4 regions of the Pseudomonas kielensis genome follow, and region 1 is predicted to be linked to each of the others. Evidence: riboswitches for the same ligand, from Rfam matches in the RefSeq annotation. Region 1 holds a riboswitch; each other region holds the start of a gene.

Region 1 (2,193 bases):
GGACTTCAAGACGTACAACCTGGTGACGTACTCAACCGATCGCGCCAGTGGCTGGGAATATGACCGGTTTTTCGCTCCCGCCAGCATCCTGCCGCGCCGCATGATCACGGTGGAATTGATCGAAGCCATCGTCGAACTGGTTCGCTCAGGATACGGAATCAGCATATTGCAACGGGATCTGGTGAGCCCCAGCCTTGAGCGTGGGGAGCTGGCGTGGGCCGCCCTGAATGACGGCCTCGACATCGCCTGGAACGCCATAGTCCGCCCCTCGGAACGAGAGGACAGTGAGGTCAACAAAATGGTGAGGGAGCTTGATACCTGGATTAAAAATGCAGGAAAACCTGCATGCAGCTAATCCTTGGTCAGCCCGTGAATTTGAGCCACACCCGCGTTTAGCCAGGTCAAACATGCAGTCCTCGAGTGGCCGGCCGGGCGCAATCCTTTAGATAGGTTCGCCTCCAACCCCACAATCGACTACCATGCCGCCGCCGGTTTCCACATGGGAATAATAGGGAATCCGTGATGCGCGCTCCGCATCAAACGGAACTGCCCCCGCAACTGTAGGTGCCGAGCCTGCTCCTGAACTGCCACTGGGATGACCCGGGAAGGCTGGAGCACGCCATGACGCACCAGTCAGGAGACCTGCCGGCAACGCAACAATCACTAACCGGCGGGGTGTCCGGGAGGGGCATCCTTGCGCGTGCGTCACTTTGGTGATCGACCCCTGCCCGGTTTCTCGGCAGCGCTCGTTGATGTGTTTCCAGGCCCGACACCCTCGCTCCGTGTACGGTTCAAATGGAGATTGCATCATGCTGCTGCCCCGCGTTGTCGCCCTCGCCACGGGTCTGGGTCTTTGTTCTGTGGCCCAGGCTGCGCCGACTCAGTACCCACTGACGCTGCAAAACTGTGGCAGCACGCAGACCTTCGCCCACGCGCCGGCTCGGGCCGTGACGATTGGCCAGGCCGGCACCGAAATGCTGTTTGCCTTGGGGCTGGGCGACAAACTGGTCGGCACCTCCCTGTGGTTCAACGATGTGTTGCCCCAGTACCAGGCGCAAAACGCCGGGATCGAACGCCTGGCCGACAACGAGCCGAGTTTCGAGTCGGTGATTGGCAAGCGCCCGGAGCTGGTCGCCGTCGAGCTGGAGTGGGTGGTTGGCCCGCAAGGGGTGGTGGCTACCCGCGAGCAGTTTGATGAGCTGAAGATTGCGACCTACCTGATGCCCTCGGACTGCGAGTCCAAGGACAATCTGGTGGGAGCCGACGGGACTCGCCTGGCGCCGTTCCGGATCGACAGCATCTATCAGAGCATCACCCAACTGGCGCAGATCTTTGATGTCCAGGAGCGTGCGCAGCAGCTCAACGCGCAGCTCCAGGCCAGCCTGGCCAAGTCCGTGGCCACGGTGCAGAACAAGGACTTGAAGGACACCAGCGCGTTGGTCTGGTTCTCCAGTGCCAGCCTGGATATCGATCCCTATGTCGCCGGTCACAAGGGCATTCCCGACTTCATGCTCAATACCCTGGGCGTGCGCAACGTGGTGGAGTCCGACGAAGAGTGGCCAAGCGTCGGCTGGGAAACCATCGCCAAGGCTAACCCGACCTTCCTGGTCATCGCGCGCATGGATCGCCGGCGTTTTCCGGCCGACGACTATCAAAAGAAACTGAAATTCCTGCGCAGCGACCCGGTGACCCGCAACATGGACGCGGTGAAACACAACCGCATCATTGTCCTCGACGCCATGGCCCTGCAGGCCAGTGTGAGGATGTTCGAGGGCCTTGAAACCCTGGCGACCGCCCTCAACAGCTACGACCTGGCGCAATGACGGCGATGCTACTGCGCACCTCCGGGGCACTGGTGACCCTGCTGATCGCACTGATTGCCGGCGTGGCGATCGGCGAAACCCATATCGACCCCACGGTGGTGTTTCAGGTCCTGGCCAACAAACTCTGGGCCGCCGGTTACGCCCTGGCCCCCATCGACGAGGGCATCGTCTGGAACTACCGCCTGACCCGTGCGCTGGTGGCCGCGGCGTGCGGTGCGGGCCTGGCGACGTGCGGGGTGATCCTGCAATCGCTGCTGCGCAACCCATTGGCCGATCCCTACTTGTTGGGGATTTCCGCGGGGGCTTCGACAGGCGCGGTGCTGGTGGCGCTGCTGGGCTTGGGCGCCGGCGCGATCTCAATGTCGGTCGG
Region 2 (2,193 bases), 820 kb from region 1:
GCTTGATACTGGGCCAATTGTTCGCTGCTGAAGTACATCAGTGGCAGCGCCAGTTGGGCGGCCAGTTCGAGCAGTCCAGGCTCCTCGCGCTTGAGGTCGATGCTGGCCAGGGCCTTGATCGAGTGCAGCTCGATCTGGTGCGCTTGCAGGGCCTGATCGAGTAACGCGCGCAGCGTGCTCGCCGGGCAGCCACGCTGGCAGCCCAGGCCGACCACCAGGGTCGGCGCTGCGCGGGGGTCACTCATGCCGGGAACTGGCCCGCGCTTTTACGGCGGAACAACCAGGCGCTGAGCACGCCCAGGGCCAGCCAGAAAGCCACGTTGGTCAGTTGCGACGCGATCTTGAACTGCGTTTCCAGCGCTTGCGGCGCCAGCATCGAATGCACGGCCGGTTGGGGGGCGCCGATCACATGGGGTACCACCAGGATGGCAACGCCCAGCAGCTTGAGCAGCCAGTTGCGGCCGAACGCGATCAGGGCAATCCCGGCGGCGGTCGAGGCTGCCGTGCCGATCCACCACATTTGCCGTTGGCCCAGGTCGGCCGCGGCGGTGCCCGGCAACTCGGGTGGCAGGCCGAGGGTCGGTGCCAGGACGAAGGTGGCATAACCGGCCAGGCCCCAGAGCAGGCCCTGGGACGTGCGGGTCGGCGCGCGCAGGGTGTAGAGGCCCGCCAGCATCAGGGCAAAGCCGACGGCCACCACCAGGTTGCCGCCCGTGGTCGACAGCACACGCTGCCAGCCGTCTTCCGGTTCCCAGGCTTCGCCGTCATGGCTGTGGGCCGCGGTACCGGCGGCGTGTTCATGGACCTCAACCGCCGCAGGTGCGGATTGTTCGTAAGTCTCGGCCTGCAGAATCAACGGGGAGACCCAGAAACTCTGCAGCAGCGTCAGCAGCAGGGCGGCAAGCAGCCCACTGAAACCTGCGGTTTGTGCAATACGCTTGATCATCTGGGCAGGTCTCAGTGGCACGGGAAGGCGGCGCTGTGGCGGGTATCGTGGGCGGCGTTGTGCACGGCCTCGATATGGGAGAACCCGGCGAAGTACACCAGGCACACACCCAGGATCGATGCGCCGATGGCGGCAACGAGGCGTTGGCCCAGTGTGGTGGTGCTGGCGGTGGCGTGGCGGGTGCTGGTGATGGTCGACATGGCGCTTGCCTCTGGTCAGTCAGGGGTGAGTCGTGCGCATGCAAACCTCCGCGAGCCGGGCACGCAGAAACTTGAACAGCGCCCGCCCACCGCGGGTTTGTTGGCTATGTGTTGCGGGCCGGTCTCCGGGCTCACGAGGGGCGGGCTATGGCCACGCCTGCAAGAATCGCCTTCCCATGCCGTACAGCTGGCACAGTGGATCTGACTCTTCGCTCGCTTACCGTTGCGGGGGCAGCACCGGACTGACATGGCTTTGCAGTAAAGCACATGATTCACCGGTTTCCCGTTTCACCCTGTGAAGGGCACCCGTAACAAGGTGTGTAGGAGAGCATGGCCGGGGGATGGGCGTCAATTGGCATGGGTTCTCAATTGGGGCCCATGCGCCTGCATCGCGGGCAAGCCCGCTCCCACCAGTACTCCTGTGGGAGCGGGCTTGCCCGCGATGGGCTCGACTAGACATTGACCCGCCCCGATGCGATGCGTAGCCTTGCGCGTTCGAGGTTCTTTGGCGCGTGCGCCGAAGCTAAGAAGGGAACGCGGTCAATGCCGCGGCTGCCCCCGCAACTGTGAACGGTGCTGTTTCTGCCAGGCCACTGCACGCTTGATCTCAAGCGGCGGGAAGGCGCAGGAGCCGCCAGTCGAAAGACCGGCCCACCGTCAGCCAGGAGACCTGCCTCGTACCAGATTCTCACTACAACCGGGCGGGGTGATCCGGTGGCGAACGCTTTCCGCACGCCAGCGCGTTGCGGCTTCTCGTCCCGTATGCCCGCCACCTTGCCAAAGGGCATCCGATGAAAACACTGGCCAAACTCCCTGTCACCATCGTTACCGGCTTCCTCGGCTCGGGCAAAACCACCTTGCTGCGGCACATGCTCGACAACGCCCAGGGTCGTCGCATTGCGGTGATCGTCAACGAGTTCGGCGAGCTGGGCATCGACGGCGACATCCTCAAGCAGTGCACCATCGGTTGCACCGAAGAAGAAGCCACTGGCCGGGTCTATGAACTGGCCAACGGTTGCCTGTGCTGCACCGTCCAGGAAGAGTTCT
Region 3 (2,193 bases), 1.3 Mb from region 1:
CCGTAATGTCGAGCAGCGCCTGACTGAGGTTGAGGGCGTTGAGGCGCGGCCAGCGCTGGCTCGCTTGCAGGTAGGCGCGCTGTTGCGCGTTGGCAAGCAATAGGTCGGCACGGCCACTGCGATCGCCTTCCTCCACCTGCTTGGGGGTTGGGGTGTGTTGCAGGGTCACCATTTCCGCCATCCAGGCGGCTGCCGAGAGCAGGCTCAGGTTGGCACGCTCATCGAACCAGTAGGGGCTTTCACCGTCGCCGCGCACGGCGTTGAAGCGGTCGATGCAGGTAAACCAGCGTTCCAGTACCGGGCGCAGGAATTCCAGCTTCGGGTTACTGATGATCATGCCTTGCATGTTGCTCACCCTTATTATTGTCGTATTGGTGTGTGGCTATTTGATATCACTGCTTTCGACCTCGCACAAGACAGGCAGGGGTTTATCGCGCCGGGCGGTTTTCTCTGTGCCGATAAACCCGGCTTTAATTGACGCTCCACCCCCAACCCACTAACCTTCGCGACTTGTTTCAGGTGCTCGGTGACCCCAGGGTCGATCGAGTGAAACAGGGAAGCCGGTGAGCGCGCGTTCTATGACAGAACGGGCGACGATCCCGGCGCTGCCCCCGCAACGGTAAATGAGTGAAAACGACGCTTTGAGCCACTGTATCGGTGTCCGATATGGGAAGGCGCGTCGTCCGGCCAGCGCGCCACTCATGAGCCCGGAGACCGGCCTGATCCATCCAGCGGCATCACGGTGGGCGATGCCAGGCTTCTTGCCGTCTATTCCTATGCCTGCCCGCCGTTATCCAGCCTCAACGGAGAGCTCCCCCCATGACTGATTCCCCTGATCGTGACGAACGCCACCTGGCGCGCATGCAGCGCAAAAAAGCCGTGATCGATGAACGTATTGCCAACTCGCCCAACGAATGTGGTCTGCTGCTGGTGCTGACCGGCAATGGCAAAGGCAAGAGCAGCTCGGCGTTCGGCATGCTCGCCCGCGCCATGGGCCATGGCATGCAGTGCGGCGTGGTGCAGTTCATCAAGGGCCGCAACAGCACGGGTGAGGAGCTGTTTTTCCGGCGCTTCCCGGAGCAGGTGCGGTTTCATGTGATGGGCGAAGGGTTCACCTGGGAAACCCAGGATCGCCAGCGCGATATCGCCGCGGCCGAGGCTGCCTGGCAGGTGTCCCGCGAACTGCTGCGCGACCCGGCGATCGGCCTGGTGGTGCTCGATGAGCTGAACATCGCCCTCAAGCATGGCTACCTCGATCTCGATCAGGTGCTCAGCGACCTGCAAGCCCGCCCGCCGATGCAGCACGTGGTGGTCACCGGCCGCGGCGCCAAAGAGCAAATGATCGAGCTGGCTGACACCGTCACCGAAATGGGCGTGATCAAGCATGCGTTCCAGGCCGGGATCAAGGCGCAAAAAGGCGTCGAGCTGTGAGCATCGTTTTATGACCAGCAGTCGTTTTTGCCCGGCGGTACTGATCGCCGCGCCAGCCTCAGGTCAAGGCAAGACTACCGTCACCGCCGCCCTGGCCCGTTTGCACCGCAATCAGGGGCGCAAGGTCCGGGTGTTCAAGTGCGGCCCGGATTTTCTCGACCCGATGATTCTCGAGCGCGCCAGTGGCCAGCCGGTGTATCAGTTGGACATGTGGATGGTCGGCGAGCAGGAAAGTCGCCGGCTATTGTGGGAAGCCGCCGCTGAGGCTGATCTGATCCTGATCGAAGGGGTCATGGGGTTGTTCGACGGCACCCCGTCCAGCGCCGACCTGGCGCGCCACTTCGGGGTGCCGGTGCTGGGAGTGATCGACGGCACCGCCATGGCCCAGACCTTTGGGGCGCTGGCATTGGGCCTGGCGCGGTATCAGCCGGACCTGCCGTTTGCCGGCGTGCTCGCCAACCGGGTGGGGACCCTGCGCCACGCCCAGTTGCTGGAAGGCAGCCTGACCGAAGGCCTGCGCTGGTATGGCGCGCTGTCCCGGGAGACCGGGATTGAATTGCCGAGCCGGCACCTGGGCCTGGTGCAAGCCAGTGAGCTGAACGACTTGGACCTGCGCCTCGATGCCGCCGCCCAAGCGCTGGGCAGCAGTTGCCAGGTGGCCTTGCCGCCAGCCGTGGAATTTGCCGCGCCCGACGTGATCCCGGTCGAGCCGTTGCTTGCGGGAGTCAGCATTGCGGTAGCCCGTGATGAAGCGTTCGCGTT
Region 4 (2,193 bases), 570 kb from region 1:
CCCGCTGTTTAGCGCTAGATTCAGGCCCTTGCCCCGCCTCTCTCCAAGGAGCTGTACATGAAGCTGATCGGAATGCTCGATTCTCCTTATGTAAGACGTGTCGCCATCAGCCTCAAGACCCTGGACATCCCGTTCGAGCACGCCTCGATTTCGGTGTTCCGCGGTTTCGAGGCGTTCCAGGCGATCAACCCGGTGGTCAAGGCACCCACGCTGGTGCTGGACGACGGCGAAGTGCTGATGGATTCGACCCTGATCATCGACTACCTGCAAGCCCTGAGCAGCCCGGGCAAAAGCCTGATGCCGGCCTCCCTGGACCAGCGCCTGCGCGCCCTGCGGCTGATCGGCCTGGCATTGGCCGCGTGCGAGAAGTCGGTGCAGATCTACTACGAACGCAACCTGCGCCCCAGCGAGAAGCAACATGCGCCCTGGCTGGATCGGGTCAGCGGGCAGTTGCACGCGGCGTACTCGGCACTGGAACAGGAGCTGGCCAGGCAACCGCTGCCCATGGATGGCACCTTGCAACAGGACGGCATCACCCTCGCCGTGGCCTGGAGCTTCACCTTGCTGGTCGTGCCCGACCAGGTCGATGTCGCGCAGTTTCCACTGATCAGCGCATTTACCGCGTATGCCGAACAGCAGCCGGCGTTTGTCGAGACGCCGATGAGCTGAGGCCCCGCCTGATGCTTGCCGCTCCAGGCCTGCCCGCGATGGCCTTCCAGATATCGCCATCGCGGCCTAGGTATCTACACAACTGTGGTGCGACGTTGCTTCGGTGGGCCGACCAGGGTTTTAGAGGCCATCACGGGCAAGCCTTGTACCTAAAGCCCACCTGATTATTTGACGAACGGTCATCCGAGTGTTCAGATACCGCCCAGTTTCAGGTGCCTCATGCCGCCGTGCATGAGGTGAAACGGGAAACCGGTGCGCCCTTTTCAGGGTTAGTCCGGTGCTGCCCCCGCAACGGTAAGCGAGTGAAGCGTTCGACAGACCACTGGGCCCACGGGGCCTGGGAAGGTGAACGCTTCGAGCCTCGCAAGCCCGGAGACCGGCCTGGAATTTCTGTTTGGCAAACCTGCGGTGGGCGGGCATGGGCCGGTATTGGCGCGTGTCCGATACTTTCTCCTGCGTGCTTCTGCGAAGATTTTTTTCGAGAAGACCAAAAATGACTCAGATTCCAACTCCTTCCAGCCAGGACCCGCGTCCTGCGCGACTGTATGCCTGTGGCGCCCTGCTCTGCCTGATCAGCCCCCCCGCACTGGCCAACACCCCGGCCATGACCCTCGACCAGCAACTCGTCAGCGCACCGTCGGTGGAATCCACCACCGTGGCCGAAATGGCGCGTTTTGGCAGCAAGGTCGAGATCATCGACCGCGCCCAGATCGAGCGCGCCGGCCCCGATGCCGACATCACCCGCGTGCTGCAGATGTCGGTACCCGGCCTCTACGTCGCGCCGAAAAACGGCCCCTTCGACTACGCCAACTATTCGCTGCTGGGTGGGCGCAACGACGACACCCTGATCCTGCTCGATGGCGTGCGCCTGAACAATCGCCTGTACGGTGGGCTCTACCTCGACACCCTGCCGGCCAATGCCATTGAACGCATCGAAGTGCTCAAGGGCGGGCAAAGTCTGCTGTTCGGCACCCAGGCCGTGGCCGGGGTGATCAACATCGTGACCCGCAGCGCCCAGACCCGCGAGACCTCCGGTGAAGTCAACATGGGGCTGGACAGCTTCATGGGCCGCAGCGGCGACGCGCGCGCCGAGCAGATTGTCAGCAACGGCTTTGGCGACCTGGGCTTGCTGGCGTACGTCAGCCACAACGTCTCCGACGGCTACCAGCCATTTCGCAGCAGTGACATGCGCAGCACCGCCACCGACCGCAAGCGCGGCTACGAAGTCAGCACCTTCGGCGCCAAGGCCACCCAGGCCTTCGGCGACGATTCGCGCCTGGAACTGTTCTACCAGTACAGCGACGCCAATCTGGACTTCGCCCGCCCCACGGACAACCGCAACACCCGCAACGACCGGGTGCAACAGATCGCCACGGCCACCTTCGAACAGCAGGTCAATCAAGACCTGAGCTACTTCCTCAAAGGCCACGTCAACGACTGGGACACCCGCTACACCCGGGTCTATAACCTGGAAGGTGGCGGCACCCGGGTACTCAACCACAACGACTACTGGGGTTTCACCGA

The links. A riboswitch is a leader RNA that binds a small molecule or an ion and turns the genes downstream of it on or off. The one in region 1 is predicted to bind cobalamin.
Region 2: it holds a riboswitch for cobalamin, as region 1 does, so the genes downstream of both, Q1W70_RS26705 (CbtB domain-containing protein) here and Q1W70_RS23070 (ABC transporter substrate-binding protein) in region 1, are expected to answer to the same signal.
Region 3: it holds a riboswitch for cobalamin, as region 1 does, so the genes downstream of both, cobO (cob(I)yrinic acid a,c-diamide adenosyltransferase) here and Q1W70_RS23070 (ABC transporter substrate-binding protein) in region 1, are expected to answer to the same signal.
Region 4: it holds a riboswitch for cobalamin, as region 1 does, so the genes downstream of both, Q1W70_RS20495 (TonB-dependent receptor plug domain-containing protein) here and Q1W70_RS23070 (ABC transporter substrate-binding protein) in region 1, are expected to answer to the same signal.

The regions. Positions count from the first base shown of each region.
Region 1 is NZ_CP130043.1:4,950,929-4,953,121, reverse strand. Features, by position in the region: gene Q1W70_RS23075 (LysR family transcriptional regulator) at 1-355, shown strand, start outside; cobalamin riboswitch at 473-664, shown strand; gene Q1W70_RS23070 (ABC transporter substrate-binding protein) at 810-1,823, shown strand; gene Q1W70_RS23065 (FecCD family ABC transporter permease) at 1,820-2,193, shown strand, end outside.
Region 2 is NZ_CP130043.1:5,767,852-5,770,044, reverse strand. Features, by position in the region: gene Q1W70_RS26715 (cobalamin biosynthesis protein) at 1-245, opposite strand, end outside; gene Q1W70_RS26710 (CbtA family protein) at 242-946, opposite strand; gene Q1W70_RS26705 (CbtB domain-containing protein) at 958-1,146, opposite strand; cobalamin riboswitch at 1,246-1,471, opposite strand; cobalamin riboswitch at 1,628-1,838, shown strand; gene cobW (cobalamin biosynthesis protein CobW) at 1,938-2,193, shown strand, end outside.
Region 3 is NZ_CP130043.1:3,696,104-3,698,296, forward strand. Features, by position in the region: gene Q1W70_RS17300 (hypothetical protein) at 1-346, opposite strand, end outside; cobalamin riboswitch at 501-737, shown strand; gene cobO (cob(I)yrinic acid a,c-diamide adenosyltransferase) at 820-1,431, shown strand; gene Q1W70_RS17310 (cobyrinic acid a,c-diamide synthase CobB) at 1,442-2,193, shown strand, end outside.
Region 4 is NZ_CP130043.1:4,385,376-4,387,568, reverse strand. Features, by position in the region: gene Q1W70_RS20500 (glutathione S-transferase) at 58-669, shown strand; cobalamin riboswitch at 863-1,068, shown strand; gene Q1W70_RS20495 (TonB-dependent receptor plug domain-containing protein) at 1,274-2,193, shown strand, end outside.